DNA from 2 places in the Halobacillus naozhouensis genome. Region 1 is predicted to be linked to the other one. Evidence: a T-box and tRNA genes for the amino acid it is inferred to sense, from the RefSeq annotation. Region 1 holds a T-box; the other holds one or more tRNA genes.

Region 1 (8,265 bases):
GATCTTATATAAGTTTCTAAATTATGATGGAGGTGGCTGACTATTAGCAAGGATAACATGAATGTTAATGAGAAAATTCGCGCACGTGAAGTAAGACTCATTGATGTAAACGGTGAGCAGCTCGGAGTTAAATCTCGTAATGAAGCACTTGACATTGCGACAAATGCCAACCTTGACCTTGTCATGGTAGCTCCAAATGCGAAACCACCGGTCTGCCGGATCATGGATTACGGTAAGTACCGTTATGAGCAGCAGAAGAAAGAGAAAGAAGCTCGTAAGAATCAAACGATTATCAAGCTTAAAGAAGTTCGATTAAGCCCGGGAATTGAAGAGCATGACTTCAATACGAAGCTTCGTAATGCTCGTAAATTCTTAATAAAAGGTGACAAAGTGAAAGCATCTGTCCGTTTCCGTGGTCGTGCAATCACTCATAAAGAACTTGGACAAAAAGTTCTTGAACGTCTGGCTGAAGAATGTAAGGACGTTGCTACTATTGAGACCAAACCAAAAATGGAAGGTCGCAATATGTTTATGATGCTTGCTCCTCTAGCAGAGAAGTAAGTAGAATCAGTTAAAGGAGGAAAATGTCAATGCCTAAGATGAAAACCCATAAAGGTTCTCAGAAACGTTTCAAAAAAACTGGTAGTGGAAAGGTGAAACGCTCCCATGCGTTTACAAGCCACTTATTCGCAAATAAATCTACGAAGCAAAAACGCAAATTGCGTAAAGCGACATTAGTTTCAAACGGAGACTTCCGTCGTATTAAACACATGCTTCCGAAAAAATAATAAACGAAACAGATTCATATAGGAGGGAATTACAATGCCACGAGTTAAAGGTGGAACAGTGACACGTAAACGTCGTAATCGTGTCCTTAAATTAGCTAAAGGTTATTATGGTTCAAAACACGCACTATTTAAAACTGCTAAACAGCAAGTAATGAAGTCAGGTCAGTATGCATACCGCGACCGCCGTCAGAAAAAACGTGACTTCCGTAAACTTTGGATTGCACGTATTAATGCAGCAGCTCGTATGAATGACATTTCTTACAGCCGCTTAATGCATGGACTTAAGCTTGCCGGTGTAGAAGTAAACCGTAAAATGCTTGCTGAGCTTGCCATCAATGATGAAAAAGGGTTCTCAAGCCTGGCAGAGCAAGCCAAATCAGCTCTTAAATAAAGAAAATATTTAAATATAAGAAGCCATTTCCGTTCGCCTGGAAATGGCTCTTTTCGTGATGGACGGGGGAGTAATGATGGCCGTATCTTATTGGATCCTGTTTGTTTTTATTCTATCCAGCACTGCGCTGTTTATTTTAATGGGGTATGACAAAAGGAAAGCTAAAAAAGGGCAATGGCGAGTGACAGAGAAACGATTGTGGTTATTCGCTTTAATGGGGGGAGCGTGCGGCGGAGTTGCCGGAATGAGAGTCTTTCGACACAAGTTAAATTATTCCCGTTTCCGTATTGGATGGTCCATATTAGCAGTGATTCAGCTAGTTGGTTTGTTGATGCTCATGTGGTTCTATTTTCCATAATGCTGTCATAATCTGTAGGCAGGGAGGCGAAGTGGATGGCCGAAACATCGACTGCCGTTCTGGCATGGGTAGAACATCAAGGAGCGTGGGCACCACTATTATTTATTGCGATCCATTTGTTACGTCCTTTTTTATTTTTACCGGTAATGCTCGTTTGTGTCACAGGTGGTATGCTATTCGGACCAGTTGCTGGAACTGCCTATTCAGTCATTGGAACCTTGCTCTCCAGTCTTATATTTTATCGAATGATTCGTCTTGTTCCCTTTGGTCTAAAGAAAATGCAGGCTATGTATCAGAAGTGGAATAAACGGAAATCTCATTTAACGGTAAGACAGGTGGCAATTCTTCGCTTAATTCCATTCATCCATTTTCATTTATTGTCTTATTGTCTAATTGAAATGAGTAAAGATTTTAAGGATTACACTAAATCTTCCTTGCTGGCAAACTTTCCATTGGCTGTGGTATACACTTCAGTAGGGCAATGGATTACCCTCTTATCCATCCCTATGCTGTTATTATTCTCTGGATTGCTTGCTTTCGCGTGTTACTTGCTAAGGAAGAAATATGAAGTGTTGATTTGGCAGGATTTCTTTCAAACCAGTTAAAAAAGAGGCCGGTACCCGCTGCTCTGAGGTACTGGCCATGTTTTTATGTGTCCGAGGTATTTTAATAGAAAACACCTAATTAATCAGTTACTGATCATCATTGATCGGGCGTATATTTAACCGATTGATCGGATATTTCCATTCGATTCTGGCATAAGGGTACCTTATTAAAACTTGCTCTTCAAGAAAGTATAAGTCATTTCTCTCTAATCCTTGTAACTTTTCAGGATAATGGGTGAAAATATTAATAGTGACAACTTCAAACGCTTCCTCAGTAGTCCCAAGATATTTTTCTCCTTCAAACATTAATCCTTTATAGGTAATGAAGAAATTCTGTTTCGTATTTTCAGGGGTATCGTGAAAGTAAAACTCGTGCTTTTGATGGGCATGATCAAGCCTTCTTCTGGGGTTTACTATGAATTTGTAAACTGTGTAAATGATGAACAATATCGCTATAATTAATAAGATTCGAAAGAGTATAATTATCATAGTTACCTTCTCCCTGAAAGTGATTGTTAGCACATGTACGATTAACGTTCCCTATTTGTTTCAAAAAGTGATACATTTATGTTGAAGAAAATTTTTTTAGGAGGAATATCATGAATTGGGAATCTTTTTATCACATGCAGCAGAAGCTAGATGCTCACATTATACATACGCATGATCTGCAAGAGATGAATGTTGTAGATAATAAAATACTGGCACTATTAGTTGAGATCGGGGAGTTAGCGAACGAAACCCGGTGTTTTAAATTTTGGAGTAAGAAGCCAGCAAGCCCTAAAGAAGTTGTGCTGGAGGAGTACGTGGATGGGTTACATTTCATCCTTTCTCTGGGGCTGGATCTCGGCTTTCGGTATCAAACTTCAGCGCTTAACGAGAAGATGAATCAAACAGAAGCTTTTCTTGCTATATTCACAGCTATCGAGAGTTTTAAACGGGAAAAAAACGAGACAAGCTATTTTGAATTGTTTGCAGCCTTTTTATCACTAGGAAAAACGCTTGGCTTCCAGGCCGGGGAGTTACAGAAGGCATATATTCAAAAAAATGAAGTGAACTTTGAGCGGCAGGATCAGGGATATTAGACGTAATTTTTTGTGAATTCATAATAAAAACTATATAATAGGGAATAGTGAGACAAAAGGAGGAATTGTACATATGGCTAAAAAAGATGAAACACTAATGATGCTCAAAGATTTAACAGATGCGAATGGAATTCCGGGGCACGAACGCGAAGCTAGGGATGTCATGACTAAGTATATCACCCCTTATGCGGATGAGGTGTATACAGATAATCTCGGAAGCCTGGTAGCTAAGAAGGTAGGAAATAAAAAAGGTCCGAAAGTCATGGTCGCAGGTCACCTGGATGAAGTAGGCTTCATGGTGACACGTATCGATGACAAAGGCTATATCTACTTTCAGCCTGTTGGCGGATGGTGGAGTCAGGTAATGCTTGCCCAGCGCGTAACTATCATGACTCGTGAAGGCAATCTAACTGGAATTATCGGTTCTAAGCCTCCTCATATTCTACCTGCCGACCAGCGTAAAAAGGCTGTCGAAATTAAAGACATGTTCATAGATATTGGTGCTTCAAGTAAAGAAGAAGCAAAAGAGTTTGGTGTAGTACCAGGAGATTCTATCGTTCCCTATTTTGAATTCACTCAAATGAAAAATGAGAAAATGCTGCTTGCCAAAGCTTGGGACAACCGGATCGGCTGTGCTATTGCAATTGAAGTACTCAAACGCCTGAAGTCTGAGAAACACCCGAACATTGTTTATGGTGTTGGTACGGTACAAGAAGAAGTTGGCTTACGAGGTGCTCGTACTTCCGCTCATTTAATTAATCCGGATATCGCTTTTGGCGTAGATGTAGGTATTGCAGGAGATACTCCGGGAGTTTCTGAGCGTGATGCTCAAAGTAAAATGGGAGATGGGCCGCAAATAATTTTATATGATGCTTCCATGGTTTCTCATAAAGGACTGAGAGATTTTGTGGTCGATACAGCAGATGAAAATGCTATCCCTTATCAGTTTGATTCCTTGGCTGGAGGCGGTACAGATTCAGGTGCTATTCATTTAACCCATGATGGGGTGCCAGCCTTATCCATAACCATTGCAACACGGTATATTCATTCCCATGCAGCGATGCTTCATCGGGACGATTTTGAGAATGCTGTTCATCTAATTGTAGAAGTTATTAAACGACTCGATGATAAAAAAGTAAAAGAAATTACATTTGACTAAAATAAAAAGCCATCCCCTTAGGGGTGGCTTTTATGATTGCTTCTGCAGACTGTGTTCAAGAGTTTCAAGCATTTCATGTTTATCCTGTTCGTTCGCTTCTTTCCAGATCATTTCAAATAAAACCCCAAGCCCAGGAAGCATCTTCTCTTCACCATTTTCGACGGCGTCAACAATAGTAGCTTCCAGCTGATCCGTATTGTGTCCTGAAACGTTAGACAGGATTGCTTTTCTTAAGTTTAAGTCCATTTTTTGTCTACCTCCACTTTTGAATTATGTTTAGTTTGACCAAATGAGAATAAGCTATGTATGATTAAAAGAAAACTTCAAATTAAACGAGGGAAAACATAATATGCTAACATCTGTCAATAACTCGAAAGTGAAAGAATGGAAAAAGTTACATAAACGAAAATATAGAGAAAGAACGGGAACCTTTTTAGTGGAAGGGCACCATTTAATAGAAGAAGCACAAAAAAGTGACTGGAAAGTAGTGGAAGTGATCAGAAGAGAAGGAGAATCTTTTGTTCCTGACACGGACGTACAGCTTACTGATGTAAGTGAGCAAGTGTTTCAGACCATTTCTCAAACACAAACGCCTCAAGGGATCGCAGCGATTGTTGAGCGAAAGATTGTGCCTTTCCAACCGCAAACGTTGACCTTGTTAATTGATGCTGTGCAAGACCCGGGGAACCTTGGCACGTTAATTCGCACGGCTGATGCCGCTGGTTTTGACCATGTAGTGGTTGGAGAAGGCTGTGTGGATCCTTTTAATGAAAAGACGATTCGCTCAACCCAGGGGTCATTGTTTCATATTCCAATTTTTCAAGGGGAATTAGAAGACGTTATACGGGATCTGCAAGCTGCTAATGTTATGGTTTGGGCCTCAGCTCTTCAGGATGCTGAACCTTATAAAAAGTTACCACAACCTGAGAAAGCAGCTTTGATTGTCGGTAATGAGGGACAGGGCATTCGCAATGAATTGCTAGCTTATGCAAGCGAGAGAGTCTATATCCCGATTTATGGACAGGCTGAATCATTAAACGTGGCGATTGCTGCGGCCATATTAATGTATCATTTAAAAGGATAGGCTTGCATAACTCATCGTCTTTCTCTATAATTAATGAACAGTTATATAGTGAATAGTGAAGAAGGAGCATAGTAAATAAGGGCAGCATCGATTAAGGGAAGAAATGCCTTAGACTGAAAGCATTTCTATCGTGGCCGTTGTTGAAATTTCACTCTGGAGCTGGCATCTGTTAAAGATGTGCCGGATTCATATCCGTTATCTAAGAACTTGAGTGGGCACACTGGTGTGTCAACAAGGGTGGTACCGCGAAACGATTAAACAAGTCTCGTCCCTTTTTTATGAGGGGATGAGGCTTTTTTTTATTTTGAGATTGAAGGAGGAAGCAGGACATGAAGGAACGTTTGCAGGAATTAAAGCAAGAAGCATTAAGCAAAGTTGAGAAATCCGAAGAAGTGCAAGCCCTTAAAGACATTCGTGTCGAATACTTGGGCAAGAAAGGTCCGATCACAGAAGTATTACGCGGGATGGGAAAACTCTCGAAAGAGGAACGACCGGTTATCGGTCAACTGGCAAATGATGTTCGGGAAGAGATAGCCGATGCAATCGAATCTAAACAAACCCGTCTTGAAGACGAGGCGCTTGAAAAACAATTAGAGGCTGAAAGTATTGATATTACATTGCCTGGCCGCCCGATACAGGTCGGAGGTCCTCACTTGTTAACTTCTCTTGTAGAGGAAATAGAAGACCTGTTTATCGGGATGGGATTTGAAATTAAAGAGGGGCCGGAAGTGGAAACGGATTATTACAATTTTGAAGCGCTGAACCTGCCTAAAGGTCACCCTGCTCGTGATATGCAGGATTCCTTTTACGTTACGGAGGAACTTTTACTACGTACCCATACATCACCTGTCCAGGCGAGAACAATGGGGCAGAAAAATGGTTCTGAACCTGTACGTATGATTTGCCCGGGAAAAGTCTATCGCCGTGATACAGATGACGCCACCCACTCCCATCAGTTTACTCAAATTGAAGGGCTGCTCGTCGATAAAGATGTGCGGATGAGCGATTTAAAAGGAGTTCTTGATACATTTGCTAAGCAAATGTTCGGAGCTGAGCGGGAAATCAGGCTGCGTCCAAGCTTCTTCCCTTTTACAGAACCGTCTGTGGAGATGGATATCTCCTGTAAAATGTGCGGTGGAAGCGGATGCTCCGTTTGTAAAGGAACGGGATGGATTGAAATCCTGGGGGCTGGCATGGTTCACCCTAATGTACTCGAAATGGCAGGGTACGATCCAGATGAGTATTCCGGCTTTGCTTTTGGAATGGGCCCAGAACGAATTGCCATGTTGAAATATGGTGTGGATGACATTCGTCATTTCTATACAAACGATCAACGATTTTTAAAACAATACCATAAAGCATAAGGAGGATAAGGACATGCTAGTATCCTTGAATTGGCTAAATCAATATATAAATGTGCGTGATTATCAGCCGGAAGACCTTGCTGAAATTATAACGAAAACAGGCATAGAAGTAGAGAGTGTAGAACCTGTGGCTGAAAAAGTTACAGGGGTAGTGGTTGGTCATGTGGTTTCATGTGAGCAGCATCCGAATGCAGATAAATTATCATTGTGTCAAATTGACGTGGGAACCGAGACATTACAAATTGTATGCGGTGCCCCTAATATAGCAGAAGGTCAGTATGTTCCTGTTGCTGTTCCAGGAGCTGTACTGCCTGGCAATTTTAAAATTAAGAAAACAAAGCTGCGCGGAGAAGAGTCAAACGGAATGGTTTGTTCCCTTCAAGAACTTGGTGTAGATGAGAAAGATGTTCCGAAAGAATACCATGATGGGATTTTTGTTTTTCCGGAGGATGTGCAAGCAGGTGAAAATGCTGTATCATTGCTGAATCTGGATGATATCATCATCGAGCTTGGTTTAACGCCAAACAGGGCAGACTGTCTAAGCATGGCTGGGGTAGCCTATGAAGTGGCGGCAGCTCTGGGTCGTGAGTACGAATTGGCTGTTGAGGAAGTCCATCCTGTTTCGGAGAAAGCATCAGAATATCTATCTGTCACGGTTGAAGACCAAGAGGCCAATCCTTACTATGGTGCGTTTATAATCAAAGATGTAAAAGTAGGAACGTCTCCGTTATGGATACAAAATCGTTTAACGGCAGCTGGAATTCGCCCGATTAATAACGTAGTGGACATCACAAACTATGTATTGCTTGAATATGGACAGCCGCTTCACGCTTTTGATTACGATCGTTTCGGCTCTAAAGAAGTCGTAACCCGTAAAGCAAAAGACGGCGAAACGATTGTGACGTTAGATGATCAAGAACGCACATTAACACCAGATCATTTAGTCATTACAAACGGTACTAAGCCACAGGCGATTGCTGGTGTAATGGGCGGGGCAGATTCTGAGGTTAACGAGAGCACCACAACGATTTTGCTGGAGGCTGCTTATTTTGATCCAGCTGTTGTGAGACAGTCCTCCAAGGATCATGGACTACGCAGTGAATCAAGTACACGTTTTGAAAAAGGAGTGGATCCAAATCGAGTAGAGCGAGCAGGCCAAAGAGCATGTGAGCTTTTAGAAAAATACGCAGGTGCCAGTGTACTTTCAGGAGTTGCTAAGTTTGATCAACTTGATCGGACCGAGCGAAAAGTGTCCATTGATACCCAGCGCATAAATGATCGGTTAGGGACTGAAATTTCAACAAAAGAAATCGCGAATATTCTCAATCGCCTTCAATTTACATTCACTCAATCCGGAGATGATTTTCAAATTTCCGTACCGACGAGAAGGGGAGATGTCACCCAGTTTGAGGATATGCTTGAAGAAGTGGCTCG
Region 2 (8,265 bases), 1.6 Mb from region 1:
GATCAATAGGTCGATATCTTCTAAGCCGGCATACTGGTAAAAGTCAGTTATCCCTATCTTGGTATGGTCAGCAAGAACTGTAACCTGTTTGGCTTGCTCAATCATTTTCCTTTTTACCATTCCATCTTCTTCATGAGCAATGGTTAACCCATGCTCGGAGATGCCAACTACTCCAATGAAGGCATGATCGACGTAATATTTTGCTAACCGATCAATGACTGATGTGCCATATAAAAAACGATGTTCCTTGTGCAGCTGTCCTCCAAGTAAATGAATGGTTATGTTTGCTTTATTTGATAAAATTTCTGCTTGGTTAATGGAATTTGTAATGACGGTACAGTCTAGTTCTTTCATTTGGTCTGCGCACGATTGAACAGTGGTCGAGGCATCTAATATCACTTTATCGCCATTTCTAATCAAAGAGGCCGCTTTTCGGCCAATGTGGAATTTTTCTCCCGAATCAGTCTGCAGGCGATTGGGATAGTCTTTAATTTTATTACGAGTAGATGGCAGGATGGCTCCCCCTCTTGTTCGTAAGATCGCTTGCTGTTCTTCAAGCTTTACGAGGTCTCTTCGGGCTGTATCACGGGAAACGCCAAAGAGTTCACAAATTTTCTCTACTGAAATTCGTCTCTCATTACTTAAGTAAGTAAGGATCTCAATAAGCCGTTCCTCTTGATACATAGTAAACTACCTCCCTCCATAAGCTATTATAAGTAATATTTCATTACAATTCAAGTAATGTAAGTTATATTAAGTAATTATAAGTATTTGGAGAAAAAGGGATATAATCGAACATTATGAAGTAATTTATTAAACATCGTTCGGATTTACGTTGACGAATTTCTGTAATATTGATAAACTGACCATGTATTTAATTTAAAAAGTAAATTCTATTGGCGGAGGTGCCATATGTCTTCAGTAGTAGTTGTCGGAACCCAATGGGGCGACGAAGGTAAAGGTAAAATTACTGATTTTCTGTCACAAAATGCCGAAGTTGTGGCTCGTTATCAAGGCGGGAATAACGCGGGGCATACCATTAAATTTGATGGAGTCACTTATAAATTGCATCTTATTCCTTCTGGGATCTTTTTTGATCAAAAGATTTGTGTGTTAGGAAATGGAATGGTTGTCGATCCGAAGGCTCTTTTAGAAGAATTGAAGTACTTACATGACCGAGGGATATCGACGGATAATTTACGAATTAGCAACCGTGCACATATTATCCTTCCATACCACCTAAAACTTGATGCACTGCAAGAAGAAGAAAAAGGTGTCAATAAAATCGGGACAACGAAAAAAGGAATTGGACCTGCTTATATGGATAAAGCCGCGAGAACCGGAATCCGTGTGGCAGACCTATTGGATAAAGAAAGCTTCCGTGAAAAGCTTGAACAGAATTTAGCAGAAAAAAATCGTTTATTTGAAAAAGTATATGAAACAACACCATTTACTGTAGATGAAATTCTAGATGAATATTACGAGTATGGACAGCAAATAAAAGAATATGTCTGTGATACATCAGTTGTCCTCAATGATAGTTTAGATGAAGGCCGTCGGGTTCTGTTTGAAGGAGCTCAAGGGGTTATGCTGGATATTGATCAGGGAACCTACCCATTTGTTACTTCCTCAAACCCTATAGCAGGTGGTGTCACCATCGGCTCAGGTGTCGGTCCTTCAAAAATCAAACATGTAGTAGGTGTATCAAAAGCTTATACTACACGTGTTGGAGATGGCCCGTTCCCTACAGAACTTGATAACGAAGTAGGAAACCAGATTCGGGAGGTAGGCCGCGAGTATGGAACGACAACAGGACGTCCGCGTCGTGTCGGCTGGTTTGATAGTGTGGTCGTTCGGCACGCGCGTCGAGTTAGTGGGATCACCGACCTTTCTTTAAACTCTATTGATGTCCTGACAGGAATTGAGACTTTAAAAATTTGTGTAGCTTACAAATACAAGGGTGAAATCATTAAAGAATTTCCAGCCAGCTTGAAAGTGTTAGCTGAATGTGAACCTGTTTATGAAGAAATGCCGGGATGGAGCGAAGATATTACAGGAGCCAAAACACTTTCTGATCTGCCTGTGAACGCTCGTCATTATTTAGAGCGTGTCTCACAGCTGACAGGTATTCCGTTGTCTATTTTTTCAGTTGGCCCTGATCGTTCACAAACGAATGTTGTACGAAGTGTATATAGCGAATAGTATCAATAGAAAGAATAAGGCACGTCTTCCTTGTTAATGGGGGGCGTGTTTTGTTTGAGGAAAGGAGCTTATTATGAAAAGAATATGTGTATATGCTGGAGCAAAACTAGGGAGTAACCGGGCATTTGCGGAACAATCCAAAATGTTGGGAGAAGTTTTTGCTCGGGAACAAATTGAACTTGTTTACGGTGGAGCTAAAAGTGGACTGATGGGAGAGCTTGCTGATTCCATTCTAGAATCAGGGGGAAGTGTGACAGGCATTATGCCGACACCGCTTTTTGAAAAAGAAATTGTTCACCAAAAGCTAACCTCATTTATTGAAGTCAAAACTATGCATGAAAGAAAAGCTAAAATGAGCGAACTGGCTGATGGTTTTATTGCATTGCCTGGAGGCTTTGGGACATTCGAGGAACTATTCGAAACGATAACATGGGCACAAATCGGGTTGCACACTAAACCCATTGCCTTATTAAATACCGAGAATTATTATACTCCGCTACTAAATCTGATTGATCATGCGATTCAAGCAGGATTCGTTTCTGAATCAAACAGGAGCTTGATACTACAAGCTACTGAACCGGGAGAGCTTGTAGAAAAGATGAAAAGTTGGCTAAGAGAGAAATAGGGAGTCCCCGTTCCTTATTTCTCTCTTGGAGGGTTATCAAAAAATCTATTGCTGTTTGTATATCTCTGTGATATGATAAATATCGTTGCCGTAAGAAATGGTCCGGTAGTTCAGCTGGTTAGAATGCCTGCCTGTCACGCAGGAGGTCGCGGGTTCGAGTCCCGTCCGGACCGCCATTTTACATATGGGCACCAAAGAGCGAAGGCTCAACTTGAATTTAATAACATTATGGCTCGGTAGCTCAGTCGGTAGAGCAACGGACTGAAAATCCGTGTGTCGGCGGTTCGATTCCGTCCCGAGCCACTCTTAGAAAACGTCCGTGAGTTACTCACGGACGTTTTTATTAACTCTTACGTTAGGAACTTACCATCTCCCCTCCGTTAACATGAAAGACTTGACCAGTTACATAACGCGAATCATTAGAAGCCAGGTATACATACATGGGTGCCAATTCAAATGGCTGCCCTGCTCGTTTCATAGGTACTTCCATACCGAACGTCTTTACTTTGTCTTCGGAAAAACTTGATGGGATCAAGGGTGTCCAAATTGGTCCAGGAGCCACTGCATTGACTCTGATAGTTTTCTCAGCAAGGTTTTGTGACAGGGAGCGGGTAAACCCAACGATTGCGCCTTTTGTGGCAGAATAGTCCATTAACAATTTATTCCCTTCATACGCCACAACTGAGGCCGTGTTAATGACCGCATCCCCTTTAGATAGATGAGGGAGAGCAGCTTTCGTCAGGTAGAAAAAGGAATAGATGTTTGTTTTAAACGTGTCATCAAATTGCTCGTTTGTAATATCAAGTAAGTCTTTTTGAGGAAATTGCACCCCGTGATTATTCACAATAATATTTAACTTACCAAAGCTTTCAACTGCTTTGTTTACAACAAATTCACAGTATGCTGGATCTCGAAGGTCTCCCCTAAGAAGGAGGCAATTCTGTCCAAGCTCTTCTATGCGCTCCCTAGTACGAAAGGCATCCTCATTCTCATATTCATAAAAATATGGAATGACTAGGTCTGCCCCTTCCTTAGCATAGGCAATGGCTGCTGCAGCTCCGATCCCACTATCACCACCCGTTATGATCGCAACTTTATTAGTAAGCTTTCCGCTGCCTTCATAGTTGTTACTTTCAATAATTGGTTTTGGGTTCATTAAGGCTTCAATGCCTGGCTGCTTGGGCTGATGCTGAGGCGGAAATGTGAGCGCCTTATATTCGGTAGTAGTGGTTACAGTGTAATAAGGATAGTTTGGATACATGAGGACCCTCCTAGAAAAATATTGCTTTTCTTTAGGTTATTCACATGTAAATAATTGGTCACTTTTGGAGGAGTCCCTATTTTTGTGGCGAGTGCTCAATTTCCACTTGGCTAAATTCGACAAAAAGCCCTTTATGACACAGAAATTTAGTCCTTTTCCACTTATGTAACATTAGTGCAATAATAATGGTAAAATAACCCTTCACTTTGTGTAAAATTACACCTTTAGAGTGTTTGATAACACTTTATAAGAGAATTTTGGAAGCAATATTATAAATTGTTTACATCTATTAAATATCCTGTCGAATTATGTTTAGGTATGATAAGTTGTAAAAGGTGTCAACTATATAAAAATAAAGAGAGATAGAGATTTGATTTGGGGGAAAGGATCGTGAAACAGACGACTGGCATTTGGAAAAAAGTCGCCATAATGACTTTACTTGGATTTGGTTTGAGCCTTGGAGCTACATCATATGCAAAAGGCAGCTTAGAAACTATCTACCACGTATATATGGGAGATAAACACGTAGGGGTAGTGGATAATAAAGAAGTCGTTCAAGATTATGTAGATCAACGCTTGAACCAAGCTCAAGAAGATCATAACCAACTTCAGGTTACGACAAAAAAAAATATCGTCTACGTACCTGAAAAAATATTTACACCTTCTCATGATAATGAAGAAGTTATGAAAATCCTCAAAAACAATATCACCATTGCTGCTGATGCTGTGGCATTAACTGTTGGTGACCAAACTGTAGCTTATCTTCCAAGCGAAGAAAAGGCCCGGAAGGCTATTCAACACTACAAAGCACAGTACGTGGAAGAAGAGGCACTACTTAACTTAAAAGAGAGAAAAGAGAATGGTGAAGAACCAAATATTGACGACTCTACTATAATAGACGTCAAACTTACCAATAAGGTTTCAAAAAAAGAAAAAGAAGTGGAACCCGGTAAAGTTGTAACGGTAGATGAAGCGGTGGATATTTTACAAAAAGGGACACCGGAGGAAAAACTTCATACTGTTGAAAAAGGTGAGGTGCTAAGTGAAATATCTTCTGAGTATGATCTCTCTGAGGAGAAATTATATGAGTTGAATCCTGATCTGAATAAAGGGGAACCTCTGCAGATTGGACAAGAACTGAATGTAACGGAGTTTAAACCGTTAACAGAGGTACTCGTGACGGAAGAAGGGATGAAAGAGAAGAAAATTTCCTATGAGACGGAGGTTGTTAAGACAGATGATCTTCGTAAAGGTGAAACAAAAGTTAAACAAGAGGGACAGGAAGGGAAAAAGAAAGTTCATTTTTCCTTAAAAAAGAGAAACGGAACTGTAATCGAAGAGAAAACATTGGATGAAGAAATCATTACAGAGCCTGTAAAAGAAATTATTCTTAAAGGAACAAAGGTGACACCATCACGGGGAACTGGAGAATTTGTATGGCCGGCTATAGGCGGGACGATTACAAGTGAGCAAGGTTCTAGGTGGGGTGACTATCACAAAGGGATTGATATCTCTGGTGTGAGTGACCGTACAATTAAAGCGGCTGACAATGGAGTCGTTGTTTCGGCAGGTTATGACGGCGGCTACGGGAATAAAGTCGTGATCAATCATAACAATGGGTATAAAACTATCTATGCTCACCTATCGTCCATTAATGTAAGTGCAGGAGAAACCGTTGAACAAGGAAGCGCGATCGGAATTATGGGAACGACCGGAAATTCAACAGGGGTACATTTACATTTTGAGGTTTATAAAAATGGTTCATTACAAAATCCTCTATCCTATTTTTAATAGACAAACCGCTATGTGCATCATAGCGGTTTTTTGGTGTGAAAGGTTGTAATTTCAGTTGAAGTAAGACATTTGACTGTAAATAAGTTAAAATAAGGGAAAGTGTTGAAGTAGATGAAAAGGAAGTGACTAGATATGGCGCTGAAAATATTAGTAGTAGATGATGAGAAGCCAATTGCGGATATATTGAAATTTAATTTAGAAAAAGAGGGCTATGATGTGGTCTGCGCTTATGATGGGGATGAAGCCATTCAAAAAGCAGATCATGAAGATCCTGATTTGATCTTGCTTGATATTATGCTGCCTCATAAAGATGGGAATGAAGTGTGCCGTGAGGTCCGTAAAAATCACACGATGCCGATTATTATGCTGACAGCGAAGGATGCTGAAATCGATAAGGTTTTAGGCTTAGAGATGGGAGCCGATGACTATGTGACCAAACCATTCAGTAATCGTGAACTGATTGCGAGAGTAAAGGCCAATTTGCGTCGACATCAGCAAGAGCCAGAGGATCAGTCTCAACAGTCTAAAGACATTACGATTGGACGTTTAGCGATTCACCCTGACGCTTATACAGTCACTAGGGATGGATCTTATATTGAGCTTACGCACCGTGAATTTGAATTGCTGCATTACCTTGCTCGTCATATTGGACAGGTGATGACCCGTGAACATTTGCTCGAGACGGTGTGGGGTTATGACTACTATGGAGATGTGCGTACGGTTGATGTTACGGTTCGTCGTCTTCGTGAGAAAATTGAAGAAAATCCGAGTAATCCAGCATGGATTGTGACTCGACGCGGAGTTGGTTATTATTTGAGAAACCCTGAGCAGGAGTAGGATTATATGAAGAAAGTGAGCTTTTTTCAGTCAGTAAGGCTGAAGCTTATTGTTGTTTATATTTTATTACTCTTACTAGGGATTCAGGTGATTGGGGCATATTTCGTTGACAAGCTTGAGGAGCAGCTTGAGGAGAATTTTACAAGCTCTATTGAGGGGACTATTCGTTCCCTAACCTATAGTTTGCAAAATTCATTCCAATTGGATAGGGACGAAACAGATCCAAGTCTTAAGTCAGACGTTCAAAACCTAATCCAGGATTTTGATGAATCCGATATCCAGAAACTTTTGGTGGTAGATAGCAATGGACGTATTATTGCGGAACAAAATGAAGAGTTAAGAGTTTCAAACGTTGGGAAAAAGGTCCTCATTCCCCGAATCACCTCCGCTCTACAACTGCCATCTTCCGAGTCTTCCCATGATATTAGACAAGATGGAGAAACCGGGAACCGCTTATTAGTCGGCGCCACTTCAATACTGAGCAGTAATGAGGAACAGGCACTTGGAGCTGTCTATTATCAAGCTGATATGAGTGAAGTTTATGGACAGCTTCAGACGATCAACAATATTTTTGCTACAGGGGCAGTCTTGGCCATTACGATTACTGCTTTACTAGGCATCTTGGTAGCGCGGACGATCACGAAACCTCTGTCTGCGATGCGAAGGCAAGCCCTTGTGATGTCTACTGGAGACTTCTCGCAAAAAGTAACGGTACATGGAAATGATGAGATTGGACAGTTAGGGATAGCCTTTAATGATTTGACTGAAAAATTAAAGCTGTCACAGGCTACAACGGAGGGGGAACGAAGGAAACTTAGTTCCGTCCTCTCCAACATGTCAGATGGGGTTATTGCCACAGATCGTTTGGGGGCTGTAACCTTAATGAATGCTCCAGCGTCTAAACTTATTGGACAAAGTTTTTATGAAGTACAAGGGCAGTCATTAATAGATATCCTTGAGTTATCAGATCAACTCAATGACATATCAGAGATTGATTCCATCGGTTCAGTGATCATTGATTTGAGTGAGGATGACCAGCATCTTCTATTAAAAGCTAATTTCTCTGTGGTACAAGATGAAAATGAAGAGATGAATGGTTTTATCACCGTACTTAGTGATGTAACCGAACAAGAAAAAGTAGAACAGGAGCGACGGGAATTTGTGTCGAATGTTTCACATGAACTTCGTACTCCTTTAACAACGATGCGGAGCTATATTGAGGCATTGACAGATGGTGCCTGGCAGGACAAGGAAATTGCACCAAGGTTCTTAGATGTTACTCAAAATGAAACAGACCGAATGATTCGACTCGTCAATGATTTGCTGCAATTGTCAAAAATGGAGCGTAAGCAGGATACTGGGCTATTTAAGGAAAAAGTCGATTTTGTCCCTTTTTTTGACCATATTATAGATCGGTTCGAAATGAATCGGGATGAAAACATGAACCATCAACGAGAATTATCTAAGCAGCACCTCTATGTATGGATTGATAAAGATAAAATTACACAAGTCCTGGACAATGTGATTTCTAATGCGATTAAATACT

The links. A T-box is a leader RNA that pairs with one kind of tRNA and senses whether it is charged. The one in region 1 lies ahead of pheS (phenylalanine--tRNA ligase subunit alpha), so its partner is inferred to be a tRNA-Phe.
Region 2: it has a tRNA-Phe gene. The T-box ahead of pheS (phenylalanine--tRNA ligase subunit alpha) is inferred to sense a tRNA for this amino acid. The anticodon was not compared.

Annotation. Positions count from the first base shown of each region.
Region 1 covers NZ_CP121671.1:2,616,076-2,624,340, reverse strand. The annotation lists gene infC (translation initiation factor IF-3) at 58-561, shown strand; gene rpmI (50S ribosomal protein L35) at 591-788, shown strand; gene rplT (50S ribosomal protein L20) at 823-1,179, shown strand; gene P9989_RS13800 (DUF1294 domain-containing protein) at 1,238-1,537, shown strand; gene P9989_RS13795 (TVP38/TMEM64 family protein) at 1,573-2,142, shown strand; gene P9989_RS13790 (sigma-w pathway protein ysdB) at 2,230-2,631, opposite strand; gene P9989_RS13785 (dUTP diphosphatase) at 2,742-3,224, shown strand; gene P9989_RS13780 (M42 family metallopeptidase) at 3,298-4,383, shown strand; gene sspI (small acid-soluble spore protein SspI) at 4,414-4,629, opposite strand; gene P9989_RS13770 (TrmH family RNA methyltransferase) at 4,733-5,467, shown strand; T-box leader at 5,517-5,743, shown strand; gene pheS (phenylalanine--tRNA ligase subunit alpha) at 5,797-6,831, shown strand; gene pheT (phenylalanine--tRNA ligase subunit beta) at 6,845-8,265, shown strand, end outside.
Region 2 covers NZ_CP121671.1:4,176,263-4,184,527, reverse strand. The annotation lists gene P9989_RS21255 (DeoR/GlpR family DNA-binding transcription regulator) at 1-684, opposite strand, end outside; gene P9989_RS21250 (adenylosuccinate synthase) at 913-2,202, shown strand; gene P9989_RS21245 (LOG family protein) at 2,276-2,827, shown strand; tRNA gene P9989_RS21240 (tRNA-Asp) at 2,927-3,003, shown strand; tRNA gene P9989_RS21235 (tRNA-Phe) at 3,058-3,130, shown strand; gene P9989_RS21230 (SDR family oxidoreductase) at 3,183-4,088, opposite strand; gene P9989_RS21225 (M23 family metallopeptidase) at 4,479-5,879, shown strand; gene yycF (response regulator YycF) at 6,015-6,719, shown strand; gene walK (cell wall metabolism sensor histidine kinase WalK) at 6,726-8,265, shown strand, end outside.